Regions from separate parts of the Hydrogenimonas urashimensis genome, predicted to be linked through region 1. Evidence: riboswitches for the same ligand, from Rfam matches in the RefSeq annotation. Region 1 holds a riboswitch; the other holds the start of a gene.

Evidence for each region. A riboswitch is a leader RNA that binds a small molecule or an ion and turns the genes downstream of it on or off. The one in region 1 is predicted to bind cyclic di-GMP.
Region 2: linked by a shared signal. The riboswitch ahead of JMG82_RS02330 (hypothetical protein) and the one ahead of JMG82_RS04830 (peptidase associated/transthyretin-like domain-containing protein) in region 1 are both predicted to bind cyclic di-GMP.

Annotation. Positions count from the first base shown of each region.
Region 1 covers NZ_AP023212.1:961,091-968,406, forward strand. The annotation lists gene JMG82_RS04820 (hypothetical protein) at 111-1,598, opposite strand; gene JMG82_RS04825 (peptidase associated/transthyretin-like domain-containing protein) at 1,610-2,590, opposite strand; gene JMG82_RS04830 (peptidase associated/transthyretin-like domain-containing protein) at 3,227-5,239, opposite strand; cyclic di-GMP riboswitch class I at 5,421-5,503, opposite strand; cyclic di-GMP riboswitch class I at 5,569-5,653, opposite strand; gene tviB (Vi polysaccharide biosynthesis UDP-N-acetylglucosamine C-6 dehydrogenase TviB) at 5,786-7,051, opposite strand; gene JMG82_RS04840 (NAD-dependent epimerase) at 7,041-7,316, opposite strand, start outside.
Region 2 covers NZ_AP023212.1:467,909-475,224, forward strand. The annotation lists gene selD (selenide, water dikinase SelD) at 1-1,035, opposite strand; gene JMG82_RS02320 (HAD family hydrolase) at 1,107-1,574, shown strand; gene JMG82_RS02325 (DUF1501 domain-containing protein) at 1,588-2,970, opposite strand; gene JMG82_RS02330 (hypothetical protein) at 2,981-5,188, opposite strand; cyclic di-GMP riboswitch class I at 5,357-5,441, opposite strand; gene JMG82_RS02335 (BatD family protein) at 5,501-7,060, opposite strand; gene JMG82_RS02340 (tetratricopeptide repeat protein) at 7,041-7,316, opposite strand, start outside.

The sequences.
Region 1 (7,316 bases):
ATGGCAGGCTCAAATGGTGGAGACTGTTACCTAATTTCTTTGTACAAAAAATGTTGACAGATTATTACACTGGTTTGTTTCTTAAAGGACAAACCAGTGCGAAGATATAATTAGTGAGCAGAGACTTCCAGAGAAAGCTGATGAAGCTGATGTTCAATGTTTGTATATTGACTATTATATTTCTCATGAGGATTTGTTACTTCTTTAAATGGTTTGTATATTTTTTTATAATTTAAAGAAGTAGGTGCTGAAGTGGGTATTCTTCCTGTTCTGTTTTTTACCTCATTTATGATACGGGTATCTATATAATCTCTTTTTCCTGATCGTGCACCAGCATTTGTAAGAACTTTATTATAAGTAAGTGTTGATTCATATGGTTTATAATTTGGTACAAGTAAAGGTTCTTCAGTTTTATAAGGTATTTTAACAGGATTTTCTACATTATAACCTGCAACATGGTGGCCAAATGCAATATTATCTTTCATATAAATTTCTGCGTGATTATTAGCCATGGAGTTTCCAATACGTACAAGTGGATGTTTTATAGCTGTTCCAGTATCGGGACCAGCAACTGCAACATTACCTCGGAAATCCAACCGTGCGGGACGATTTCCATAATAATCATAATCTCCAGATAATTGCGCTGCTCTATAATTGAAATTATACATCACATTATTCCATGATGCACATGACGTGCCTACTTTGATATATGGACTTCTGTGCCCATAATGTGCATAAAGATTGTCACGCAAAAGAATATTGTTTCCATTTATAAGTGTTCCAGTTGAATGGTAGAGTAAATGTTCTGACATTAAACAATTTGAAACTGTAACATTTGAAACTGTATTACCTCCTTTTTCTCCATTCGAAGGATATGTTGACCAAATTGCTACGGCTTCTCTTGACGACCAAGAAAAAGTACAATGATCTATTACTACATTATAAATTGGGCCATAGTATGCAATCAATGATATATTTGTGTAGGTCCCATTTCTAGAGCCATCTTTTGGCATTCCAGTTCCAGCACCACGTATTGTAATATGCTGAATCAAAATATCATGTGCACCACTAATTCTGAATTCTCCTCGTCCAAATAAAACTACAGGACCAGGAGCTGTTTGGCCCGCAATTGTCAAAAAAGAATTTTCTTTTTTGAGGTTATAATTTATGCCATCTTTTAAAGGAATAATACCTGAAATATCAAACACTATTATTCTTGGAAATTTTCTTGTCACTGCCCACGCAAAAGAACCATGAGTGTTATCTGTATTTGTTACATCACCAGAAAGGGTATTTACATGCAATATTTTGGGCAGATCTGAAGTTTTGCCAGTTTTCGCATATAGTCCATATGCGGCCCTTGTTTGAGTTCCGTATCCATAAAGTCCCGGAATAATGCTATATTTGGATAGATCATAGTTCACTTCTGTAGCGTTTTCCGAAGCATCACCTTTTTGTATATCTTGAATCTCATCTCCAGCACCCTCATGTTCTGTGACAGGAATCAATGTTCCATGGTTTGTTCCACCTTCTGGTGTGATTACAAATGCCATTGCCATTATCGCTGGCAAAAACAAAAGAAAAATTATTTTTTTCATGCTAAATCCTTTTATCGATTGTCTTCGAAAGTTTCACCGGGTTTGATGCCCGGGATCACTTCCTTAAATACCGCCTCGAACTTCTTGACGTAATCGTACGCCCGAATCTTGAAGTCACTGTTGGGTACCACCTCGATCTCGAACCTTCCATCTTCATCCGTGGAAAGATCCGTCATGATCCAGTTCTCACCCCGTGCCTGGATGCGGATGCCACGGGCCGGTGTCCCGTCTTCGTATACGATCCTTCCGGTATATAGGCCTGCCGCCTCTTCAATCGGCATACTCAGGCTCCATGCGCCGGCATGAGAAATCTCTCCTTTGTAGGAACCGTCACTCTGGCGGGTCGCATACCCCTCTTCGATCCACATCCCCTCTTTATAGTCATAATACCACAGGGGAATCGTTTCCGCTTTCGCTTTGGAAACTGCCGGAAAGCGGATGACAGCGCTGTCGGCAATCTTCAACGGATTGCCATCACTGTCTCTTAGATCGATGATCATCATTCCGTAAGAGGTCAGCATCCTCTCTTCTTCGTTACTGTCGATCCCCTTGTAGGCGCCGAGAAACTCGTATCGCCCTTTGCTGGTGAATATATCTTCGTAGGCTATATCGGCCTGAACCTCACCGGTGTACATATTCCCTTCGCTGTCCTCATAAACTCCGGCCGGAATCTCGATGCTCGCATCTTTTGAAGTCACTAGAGTTTTCTCTGTTTTGCTGTCATAGCTTTCATGGTCATCATACCGATCCAGCGGATAGGCAAAATAGTTCGGAGAAACGGTCGTCGTGCCGTTGACATACTGTTTCACCTGGATGATTTTGCTGTTTGTGTAATAACCCTCTGCACTGATCGTAACTACCGCTCTATCACTTTCGGCAATGTTCTCCAGTGTGTAATAACCGTTCTCATCGGTCGTTGTCACACAGCCTCCGATGCTCACTTTCGCATTGGCGACAGGATCTCCCCCGCTGTACTTGAATATCTTCCCCATTACTTTCGCCGATCCGTGCCGACAACCATCCATGGGCTCTGACGTCTGATCGCTTTCTTGAACATCCGAAGACTCTTCCATACTCTTCGACTCTTCTGTCGATGAAACAACCTCTTCTGAGGCTGCCGGGAACGCATCCGCATCTGCAATGTTGTCTTGTTTATCAGATTCTTCTATGACATTATGGGAAGTGATTTCATCCTTAAGCGACCTTTCGGCGTCGTTTTCATTGCTACTTTGATTTGCGATGTTTGCAGAAGACGCGTTCTCTTTGATTTGGCTCGTTTCGTTAAAGCTGCTGCCGCCGCCTCCACCACATGCAGTCAACAGTGTCATGGCTGTAATTGTCACTAAAATATTTCTGAGTGTTCTGATTGTTCTCAAAAAAATCTCCTATATCTATTTGCTCCGACAAATAAATCGTCTTACGCAATTGAAAGTATATATACATAGGGCTAATAGTGGATAAACAATCAGTTAATCAGTATTAATCGAAACATTGCCATTTTTATTTTGGAGCCACAATATCACTCATGGCTCCGGTTTATGTTTGACAATATGTTGTAAAAGAACGTGAAATTCCCGAAATTCCAACAAATTTGTGACAAAATTCTGGGAATATCATTGAGACAAAAATTATCTTTTGTCTTCGAAAGTTTCACCGGGTTTGATGCCCGGGATCACTTCCTTAAATACCGCCTCGAACTTCTTGACGTAATCGTACGCCCGAATCTTGAAGTCACTGTTGGGTACCACCTCGATCTCGAACCTTCCATCTTCATCCGTGGAAAGATCCGTCATGATCCAGTTCTCACCCCGTGCCTGGATGCGGATGCCACGGGCCGGTGTCCCGTCTTCGTATACGATCCTTCCGGTATATAGGCCTGCCGCCTCTTCAATCGGCATACTCAGGCTCCATGCGCCGGCATGAGAAATCTCTCCTTTGTAGGAACCGTCACTCTGGCGGGTCGCATACCCCTCTTCGATCCACATCCCCTCTTTATAGTCATAATACCACAGGGGAATCGTTTCCGCTTTCGCTTTGGAAACTGCCGGAAAGCGGATGACAGCGCTGTCGGCAATCTTCAACGGATTGCCATCACTGTCTCTTAGATCGATGATCATCATTCCGTAAGAGGTCAGCATCCTCTCTTCTTCGTTACTGTCGATCCCCTTGTAGGCGCCGAGAAACTCGTATCGCCCTTTGCTGGTGAATATATCTTCGTAGGCTATATCGGCCTGAACCTCACCGGTGTACATATTCCCTTCGCTGTCCTCATAAACTCCGGCCGGAATCTCGATGCTCGCATCTTTTGAAGTCACTAGAGTTTTCTCTGTTTTGCTGTCATAGCTTTCATGGTCATCATACCGATCCAGCGGATAGGCAAAATAGTTCGGAGAAACGGTCGTCGTGCCGTTGACATACTGTTTCACCTGGATGATTTTGCTGTTTGTGTAATAACCCTCTGCACTGATCGTAACTACCGCTCTATCACTTTCGGCAATGTTCTCCAGTGTGTAATAACCGTTCTCATCGGTCGTTGTCACACAGCCTCCGATGCTCACTTTCGCATTGGCGACAGGATCTCCCCCGCTGTACTTGAATATCTTCCCCATTACTTTCGCCGATCCGTGCCGACAACCATCCATGGGCTCTGACGTCTGATCGCTTTCTTGAACATCCGAAGACTCTTCCATACTCTTCGACTCTTCTGTCGATGAAACAACCTCTTCTGAGGCTGCCGGGAACGCATCCGCATCTGCAATGTTGTCTTGTTTATCAGATTCTTCTATGACATTATGGGAAGTGATTTCATCCTTAAGCGACCTTTCGGCGTCGTTTTCATTTTCGCCACTTATGTTTTTTTCATTTTCGATATTTTTTTCGCTATTTGAAGTTTTGGCAGAACTATCCAGGTTTGAAACCATACCGTCCTCATTGCCATTCTCCAAGCTATCTATATCTTGTGTCGGAATATTATCTTGTGGAAGTACCTTTTCCGTTTCGGTTTTTTGCTGATGACTCGGTTCAGAAATTTCCTCATATTTGGATTGATCATTAACTGTTTCGTCTGATGATAGATCGAGTGAAATGTCAATGGCCGATCTTTCACGCATATGACGGATTGCCGATTCTTCATCCACAAGTACAGATCCAATGACAGCTTCCGCCTCATGATCAAATGATGGAGAAGCGATATCAAGAGGTTGTTCAATACGTTTCACCTTTTCTCGGTCTATTACAAATGTATTGAGATCGCCGTCATCATCCAATGTTTGAAGAAGCTGAGCAACATTCACAGCAGCTTCAGGATCTTCAGGATGCAGAGTCAACGGAGTTATTTTGGAAGCCACTTTTGCTTCACCCAATATAATCTTTCCTACCTTGAACGTAACGGTATCTCCCTGTGGGCACGTAAATTCTCCCATTTCGGCAGTGACACCCATTTTTCCCGATGAACATTCATAATCAATTCCCTCGACAGGTCCGTCGATAAACTGGCCTGTAATAAGAGTCGAAGCTGTATTCAAGGTTGTTGAATCCAGGCTGCTTTCGGCACTGTTTCCGCCACTACCGCCACAGGCTGTAAACAGCGTGGCGACTGCTGCTGAAACAAGCGCGTTTCTCATTATCTTGATTGGTCTCAATGTGTCTCCTTTTACAAGACTAGTCGATAATGAAAGTAATTATTTTTCTCATTTAAAAAACATTACTTTCGACTAAGCGTATGCAAGGAGCAAACCACTAAAGTAGAAGAATTGGAGACAGAAATATGCAAATTCTAAGATTTACATATCGATCAAATAGGAAAACATGATACGGGTGTATCATGGCAACCCAGCCGTCTTTATAAAACATAAAGACCTGTGGCTTTCCGTCCCCATTTCACAATGGGTTTGGCATATCCTACATACATTAAAAAACGTGGAAAAGGTTTCATAAAAGAAGATCTTGACTCTTTCGAGGAATAAAGAATCAAGGCAACCCGGCTGTCTTTGACCTTTTGGTAAAGACCCGTGGCTTTCCGTCCCTGCTTCACAACAGGTTTGGCCTTTTCACATACATCATTATGATACAATTCATATTAAACAAATCTTAAATCAAACGAAAAAAGGTAGCACTACTGTTAATGAACAAAAACAAGAGAAAGTGGGAACCAAGGTTTAGTTGGCCCCATTTTTAGACATAAAACCTTAAAGCCGACCGTCACTCTCTTTGAGTTTGGACTTGATATCATAAACGACTGTTTTTTGACCATTCTTCACTTTGTCGATGTCAAAAGATTCGAACTCATTGTGAGCCACCGCCAGAATAATTGCGTCATATTTCTTGCCATTGAGATCCCTTTGTTCCAGTAGGTCCAGACCATATTCACGTTTTACCTCTTGGGGATCAGCCCACGGATCGTATACATCCACATCGATCTCGTAATCTTTAAGTTCTTGGATTACGTCGATAACTCTTGAATTGCGGATATCAGGACAGTTCTCTTTGAAAGTGATACCAAGAACAAGTGTTTTTGAACCTGCGATCTTATGCTCTTTTTTAATCATCAGTTTGACCACCTGGTTGGCCACATAGATACCCATATTATCATTAAGCCTTCGACCTGCAAGGATAATTTCCGGATTATAGCCAATCTCCTGAGCCTTATAACTCAGGTAATAAGGATCGACGCCGATACAATGGCCGCCGACCAGTCCGGGACGAAATGGCAGAAAGTTCCATTTGGTCCCGGCAGCCTGAAGCACCGCTTCGGTGTCGATACCGAGCCGGTTGAAAATGATCGCCAGTTCGTTGACAAAGGCGATGTTGATATCGCGCTGAGCGTTTTCGATGACTTTGGCAGCTTCCGCAACCTTGATGCTGGGAGCGAGGTGGGTGCCCGCCGTGATGATGCTGGCGTAAAGCGCATTTACCTTTTCTCCGATTTCCGGCGTCGAACCCGATGTAACTTTGAGAATCTTCGTGACGGTGTGCTCCTTGTCGCCCGGATTGATCCGTTCGGGGGAGTAGCCACAATAGAAGTCTTTGTTGAATTTCAGACCCGACTCTCTTTCAAGAATCGGCACGCACTCCTCTTCGGTCGCGCCCGGGTAGACAGTCGATTCGTAAATGACGATATCCCCTTTTTTCAACACCTTTCCGACGCTTTCGCTCGCTTTGAGCAAAGGAGTCAAGTCAGGGTTTTTGTGTTCGTCGATGGGAGTAGGTACTGTCACGATGTAGATATTGCACTCCGCGATATCCTCCAATCGGTTGGTGAATTCCATCCCATTGGCGATCGCTTCCTTTACTTGCTCGTCGCTAAGTTCAAGGGTTCTGTCATGTCCCTTTCGAAGCTCGTCAATACGCCACTGGGCGATATCAAAACCGATCACTTTATATTTGTTGCTGAAGGCGTGGGCAAGGGGGAGGCCCACATAGCCCAGGCCGATGACGGCGATTTTATCGGACATGGTAGAACTCCTTGTACCAAGTTATAAAATTGTTGATTCCCTCTTCAATGGATGTTTCGGGTTTGTAGTGCAGATCTTCGATGAGATCACTCACATCGGCGTAGGTCGCAGGGACATCGCCGGGTTGGATTGGAAGCATGTTCTTCTGCGCTTTCTTTCCCAGGGCTTTCTCGATCGCTTCAATAAAAGCCATCAACTTGACCGGGTTGTTGTTGCCGATATTGTAGATTTTGTAAGGGGCTTTGGAACTGCCGGGATCGGGGTG
Region 2 (7,316 bases), 490 kb from region 1:
CTACTCCACCTCGATGAGATGTTCGCGTCGCGCATGGGTTTCGCCGATGGGTTCCAGATTAAGTCCGTGCTTTCGTGCTGTCTCGTAAAAGGCATCAAGCCCGGACTCTTCGACGATGACAAGAAGGCCTCCCGATGTCTGGGCATCGCATAGAATCTCTCTTTGCTGCTGTGTCATCTCGCCGATTTTGTGGCCGTAGCTTTTGAAATTTTTGCGCGTGCCGCCCGGAATGCACCCCATTCGACGGTACTTTTCCACATTGGGAAGAAGGGGCACCCTGTCAAACCGGACGGTCGCGCCGATGCCGCTGCCTTCGCAGATTTCGCTCAAATGGCCGAGCAGGCCGAAACCGGTTACATCGGTCATGGCACAGACACCTTCGAGCCTGGCGAAATCGCTTCCGGCCCTGTTGAGTGTGGTCATTGCCTCGATGGCGGGGGTGATATCGTTTCCTTCTATCTTCTTCTGTTTCTGGGCAGTGGAGAGAATACCGATGCCCAGCGGTTTGGTGAGGAAAATTCTGCACCCCTCTTTGGCCGTATCGTTTCGCATCAGGTAGCGGTTTTCCACCAGTCCCGTCGCCGCCAGGCCGAATATCGGCTCAGGCGAATCGATGGAGTGTCCGCCGGCAAGGGGAATGCCCGCCTCTTCACAGACCGCCCTTCCCCCTTCGATCACTTCCCTCCCCACTTCGGCGGGAAGCTTGTCGATGGGCCATCCGAAAATCGAAATCGCCATCAGCGGTCTGCCGCCCATGGCGTAGATGTCGCTGAGTGCATTGGTCGCGGCGATCCGGCCGAAGGTGAACGGATCGTCCACGATCGGCATGAAAAAATCTGTCGTCGAGAGGATTGATGTCCCGTTTCCAAGATCGTAGGCTGCCGCATCGTCTTTGCTGTCGTTTCCCACGAGCAGCTGCGGACACTCGATCTTTGCCCGTGTCGTCTTGAGAATGTCGTCAAGCAGCACAGGGGATATTTTGCACCCACACCCCGCACCGTGGCTGTATTCGGTAAGTTTGATGGTTTCTGACATATCTGTTCCTTACGTTTGTTATACTTGCGAATTATATCACTGATATTACGCACATTGAAACGGATCGAAGCATGAAGATAGAGATACCAAATTACGCCACAATCGACATACGGCATATCGTCTGCGACTACAACGGCACGATCGCAAAAGACGGCATGATTCTTCCGCATCTTAAAACGCTGTTGCAAAAGCTGTCGGAAGAGTTTACGATTCATGTCATTACGGCCGATACCTTCGGAAGTGTCACGGCGCAGCTGGCGGAATGCCCCGTATCGATCAAGATTCTTGAAACCGACGATCATACGAAGGAGAAGATGGCGTTCGTCCGCTCTTTGGGAGAGGAGTTGTGCGTCGCGCTGGGAAACGGAAACAACGACGAAGCGATGCTAAAAAGCGCAAAACTCGGCATCGCGGTCACAGGGGATGAAGGGTGCAGCACAAAAGCGTTGATGGCGGCCGACATTGTCTGTCGCGACATTTCGGACGCCCTGGAACTGCTGCTTCATCCCAAACGTCTGACCGCCACGCTGAGGCGTTAGCCGATTTTTTTCATCAGGCGAGGAGATCCTTGATCGGCAGGTTGTTGTTGGTCAGGATTTCGGGGTTTTTGATGCCATACATCCTGTAGATGGTCGCAGCGATGCTGAAGACCTGGAAATGGTACGATTCGCCCGAACTTCCGAAATTTTTGGGACGCTGATAGATTCTTCCACCTCCGCCTGTCACCTCGGTCTCCCCGACGATACCCAGATGGTTCATGTAGTCGCCGCCCCCGAACCAGTAGACATTCTGAAGATTGCCGTGGTCCCAGCCCAGTGAATTGTTGTAGTTGACATTGCGTCCGAACTCTCCGAATACGACGATATTGATGTTGCTCTTGCCCGCGGCTTTCAAATGGGCCATCGCCACTTCGATCGACTCCATCAGCTGGGTCATCCGCCGGGTGTAACGGTCGATGGCGTTGGAGTGGTCGTCCCATCCGCCAAGGCCTGGGCTTCCCATGCTCACGATTTTGGTGTATTCGTTGTTGATGAGCAGGCTGACCGCCGTTTTCAGACGATTTCCGAATGTGTTGTCCGGATAGACGATGCCTTCGGGCAGGGTGATTTGGTGGATATCGTCGGCAAACTTCTCGAGTGTGACGCGCCGTTCGAACGACTCCTTGATCTTTCCGGCGCGATTGTATTTCTGCGCCAACGTATCGAAAATCTCGCCGATAGTCGTATTGGTCTCCTTGTTGAGAACCCGGCTTTCATACCATGAAGCCGAGCCGCCACGCTTGTAGGGATTGTCGGAGCCGCTGCCAAACGCCACCGGCTTGAGGAAGGGTTTGAGATCGACGTCATCTTCGGTGAAAAAGGTCGACTCCCCCTCCATCGTGACGAAAGGAATCGTCTTGCCCACATCATCCGTTCCCGAAGGTTCGGTGATGACACCTTTGTGATAGAGGATGGAGGCGAGATTCGCGATGATGCCCGCACCCCCTTCCGTCTCCTTGCCCCTCTGGGCCTGGGATGTACACGCGCCGTGTGACTTCAGATCGTCCACCGTCCGGAAACAGGTCCTAAAAACGTTCATATCCCCGGCATCGAGCATCCGCTGCATCGCGTAGCCCCCGGCATTTCCCCAGAAACCATCCTGCGTCAGCTTGATATAGCGCTCGTTTCCCAGAGGATAGGGATTCTGGCTCTTTTCACTGATCTCTTCTATATTCGTCATGTTTCCGGCCAGCTGGGACGGACCGCCGTAGAGGTAGATGATGATGGTCTGCGCATTGTTGTTTTCGTATACGGAAGGATCGAATTCGATACGGTCATAGTCGAGATCGGCGCTTTTGAGCGAAAGCGGCAGAACGGAAGAGATGCCAAGAGCACCGAGTCCTTTCAGAAAGTGCCTTCGGTTGAAATGTGCTTCGTTAAAATCGGTTCGTTTCATCTTCATCCTCCTATTTCACCGCTTGGAATTCGTAAATGGAATCGAGTCTGGAAAGGTAGTCGAGCACCAGCATCGCAAACTCCCCGCGCTCTTTGAGATCGTCGATCTCTTTTCGGTTACCATACAGGTCGATCCAACTCAGATTGTCGAAGGTTTCGTCGTAATCCTTTTCGTCGTCGATCAGGTCTATGAGGAAATTCCTCTCCTCCTCGGCCGCTTTGCGCCCCGCGATCGAAAGGAAGAGCGAATCGACGATATAGCCGGCGCGTCTTCTTTCGTTGGGCGCCCATTCGTGCAGCCTTCTTCCGTCTTCGCCCAGCTCCGTCGGACTGATCAGATCGGCCGGCAGATTTTCGAAAAGCTCGTAATAGGGCCAGCCATCGTCACTGTTTTGCAGTGAGGCGTTGCGTTCGTAGTTGGTCATGACATTTTCACGAATCGTCTTGTGGAACCATGCGAAAGATTGCGAATCGAGCGGCACCTCGACCTTGCGCCCCAGCTTGTAGCGCATCGTCGACTGGTGCATACTGTCGAGATTGCGCGCGATGTAGTAGAACGATTTCGCCTTGGGAAGCCACTTCAGCGCTTTGGCGATTTGATAGAAGGACTCTTCGAAGGAGCGTGTTTTGGCCGACTCGAGCAGGTAGGCTTTCGAATAGACGATCTGCTTGAGCAGTCCCGTCCAGGTCATCGGCCGGCTTGCAATCAGCTGATCGACGACACGGTTTTTCCGCTCTTCCGTGAAATTGGGGAAATAGAGGTCGACGAGCCGCCGAGTCACCGCGGGAACGAAAGTGGGCTGCAAAACGAGGGCGCTGTAGAAATCGGTCCCGTTTTTGATCACCTGGCCCGGGAAGAGATCGGTGATCGGCTCCACGTTTTCGTCCAGCGTCATGACGAGCGTGTTCGAACGGCGGTCGAGTTTCCAGTTTTTCAAAGCTTTCGCCGCCAAAGGAACGTGGGCATCGTTGAAATCCATCGTATAGATCTCCAGCATCTCCCGACCGTTGTCCTCGGGGCTTCGGAAGCGGCGCCAGTTTTCGTCGGTCATCATGTGGGTGAAAGTCACCCATTGCATACTGAAGCCCGCGTCGAAATCGCGCACCAGGTCCCCGTACACGTCGATCGCGTCGACGGTGTAGACCGTGTCGAGCTCGTAGGCCGGCGAAAAGAGAATGGTCTGACTGAGGATGTAGGCCGCCCATCGGTTGATATAGGCGCGCCCCGGCTGAAGCTCGTAGAGACGGGCAAGCATCGAGGCGACGATCTTGTTGTCGCCCCAGCCGTATTCGTCGTAATATTTCATCTTCTCTTCCACAGCCGCTATCTCTGCGGGAGAGTTCTGCCTGTCGAAGAGGGCCCGGGTATCGCTGATGAAACTGCCGGAGTTGACGGCTTCGACCAGCGTATCGTAGTCGACACCGTAAAAGAGTGTGCCGTAAAGCTTGATCGCCACTTTATATTTTTGCTCTTCGGTGAGTGCATTGAAATCTTCATCCGTCAGCGGGGCGAGCCGATACCGATCGTAGGGTATCTCGCTGGCAAGAACCGGTATGCTGTAAAGAACCGGTCCGGAGGCGATCTGGTTGAAGGCATCCTCATCCGTCAGTTTCAGGTTTCGGACACCGCTGTCGGCATATTTGGCATAGGATTCCTTCAGGTGCGCCGCCGCCTTCGCGAAAGAGACAGGCGTAATGTCTAGCGACGGTACGCGCTTGGCCACCTTTTCCACGACATCTGTCAGTTCGTTCTCGGTTTCGGGCACTTTCAATATCCCCTGCTCTTTCAGGGCGGAGACGACCTCCTCCTTGATCTCGATGCCGTTGGTGGGGTCCGCATCCGCATCAAGAGACTGAAGGAGCGCATCCACTCTCATGTCGCTCTCGATGATGAGAGCGCCGTCGGAGAGCTGGGTCTCTTCCAGTGTACGCAGTCTGATGTTTCCGAGTGTGAAGGTACACCCTTTTCCGACCTCGAAACGGAATGCGCCTTCCTCATCGGTGATCCCGTGCTGGCTCCCACAGTTGTAGGCGACACCCTTGACAGGGGAATCGACCAGATAGGCGGTCCCGACGACTGAAGAGCCACCGCTTCCGGGGAGGACGCCCCCGTCTGACGAAGCGGTCGTGGAACCGCCGCCTCCACCGCCACAGCCGACAAGAAGCATACCGGCCGCCACGACCAATACATGACGCAGTTTGCTGTTCACTTTACTCATTTCTCTTCCTTTCCATAACATTGCGAGGCAGTTGCAATGCTCCATTATAGAGGATTGCAAAGGGCTTTTGCTTCGCGATTCACAGTGGTTGATGGAACATGAAGGAAGTGGGAGGAAAAATCAATGCAGGTAAATGAGTCTTACTCTTTATTGAACGAATGTCAACAAAGAGGCAACCTGGCGATCTTCGCAAATCACGCGAAGACCCATGGCTTTCCGTCCCTGCTTCACAACAGGTTTGGCAACTGAACCTCCATTATAATGAGAGGATTCTTAATCGGTGTTTAAACAAACATTCTTCTTAAAATTGGTTTACATTCTCTCCTCTTCGATATCCTCGACAATCTCCGCGAGGATTTTCCGATCGATTTTGTCTCTTTTTCCTTTGTAGATATTCTCTTCCAGTCTTTCGAGAGCCTCTTTGATTCTTTCATCCTCCTGGGCATAGGGAAGAAGAAGATCCAGCAGTTCTCTGTCGTTTTTGGCGTGTCGGATCGCTCTGGCGATGTCGAACTCTCTCTTTTTCATGAAAACAGGAAGCTTCCGGTTGCCCAGCCACCAGGCGCCTGCGGCCCCCAGCACGATGCCGACAAGAAGATAGAGCCAACGGTATTCCTCCTCTTTTTCTTGACCTTTCAAGCTCCTGCCTTCTTTGCCGGCGGTCGTAGCCGAAGGGACTTTTTCGGTTTTTTCAGGAGGTCTGCCCAAATCCTTTACATCGGCGTTCTTTTTGCCTCCGACCACTTTGATAGGAATCGGTTCCGTGCGTTTTTCTATGACCTGCTGACGCTCTTTGTCGTAATATCTCAGAACAAAAGAGGGAATCGTGAAATCGTGATCGGAGACGATCGTGACCGTCTCCTTGAAAGTTCCGCCGTAACGTCCTTCCGTAATCCGCTCCTTGACCACGGGATCGTCGCTGTAGACCACGGTGTCGGGAATGTGGGGTTCGAACTTCTTGATATCGTCGATATTGCCCTCCCCTTCGATCTCAATCGTCACGCGCACCGGCTGATTGGCCTCCACTCTCTGCCTGTCGACCGATGCACGGATCGTGAAATCGCCATAGAGTTCCACATTGCCAGGAAGCGGGTCGACCTGGATCGTCACGGCATTGGAAGCGATTCGGCTCCACTCCAGTCTCGCAAAAAAACCGTTGAAAAAGTCGTCGTCGAAAAAGGGATCGTTGATGGGAGGCTTCACACGGACCCGCTTGGCGATCTTCGCTGTCAGGGGGCCGAGTTTGAAACTGCCGGCCTTTTGGGGAAAGATCAGGTAGCGCTGTTTTTCGACGATATACTCCCCTTCGTACGACTTCTGCACCTCTCCCACTTTTTTGATCCAGAAGTTCGGAAACTCGGGGGATTGAAGATCCACCTGCGCGAACCGGGCATCTCGGCGGTAGCGAATCACCACATCGAACGTGACCGGCTCGCCCACATGCACCCTTTTTTTGTCAATGTCGATTTCAAGCCGGGCATCACCCTTTCGGGTACCCGGTTTGGGTGCGTCGCTCACGCTGATTCTGACCGGATCGGTCCGGTAGAGGGTGCCATCGACTTTCACTTCCAGCGAAGGGATCGTCACATCCCGCATCGGCGCGAACGTGTAGCTTTTCGTCACGCTTCGGGAGGTATGGCCATTGATGATGGAGATGTTCGATCGCTGGGACGTACCCAGAATCGGAAAACCGTCAATCTCTTTCAAAACGGGAAAGGCGACATCCTCTCCCTCCGCCGTGATCGAGAATGTAACGGTGTCTCCCCGTGTCACCTCTTTCCTGTCCACATGCATCTTTATGCCTGCTGCGGCCAGAAAGAGCGGGACGAACAGCAGCGCCCACAGCAGCCGTTTACCAGGGTGTCGTCTCATCCTCGCTCCTTTCGCTCTTTTTTGTCGGCATCGGCAGCATCAGAGTGTGTATGCCGCGCTGGTTCAGCACTTTGTTCCATTTCCGCAACTCCATTTCACTGATCGGTTCCTCCCTTTTGGCTTCCGGTTTCTGGATTTTCCCACCTTTTTGGGCCTCTGGTTCTCTTTTTTTATCCTCACCGGCGTTTAGCTTTTCGTTTTCATCTCTCTTTGTCTCTGCGGTTTCGCTCTTTTGTTTCATCTGCTCTCTCTTGCC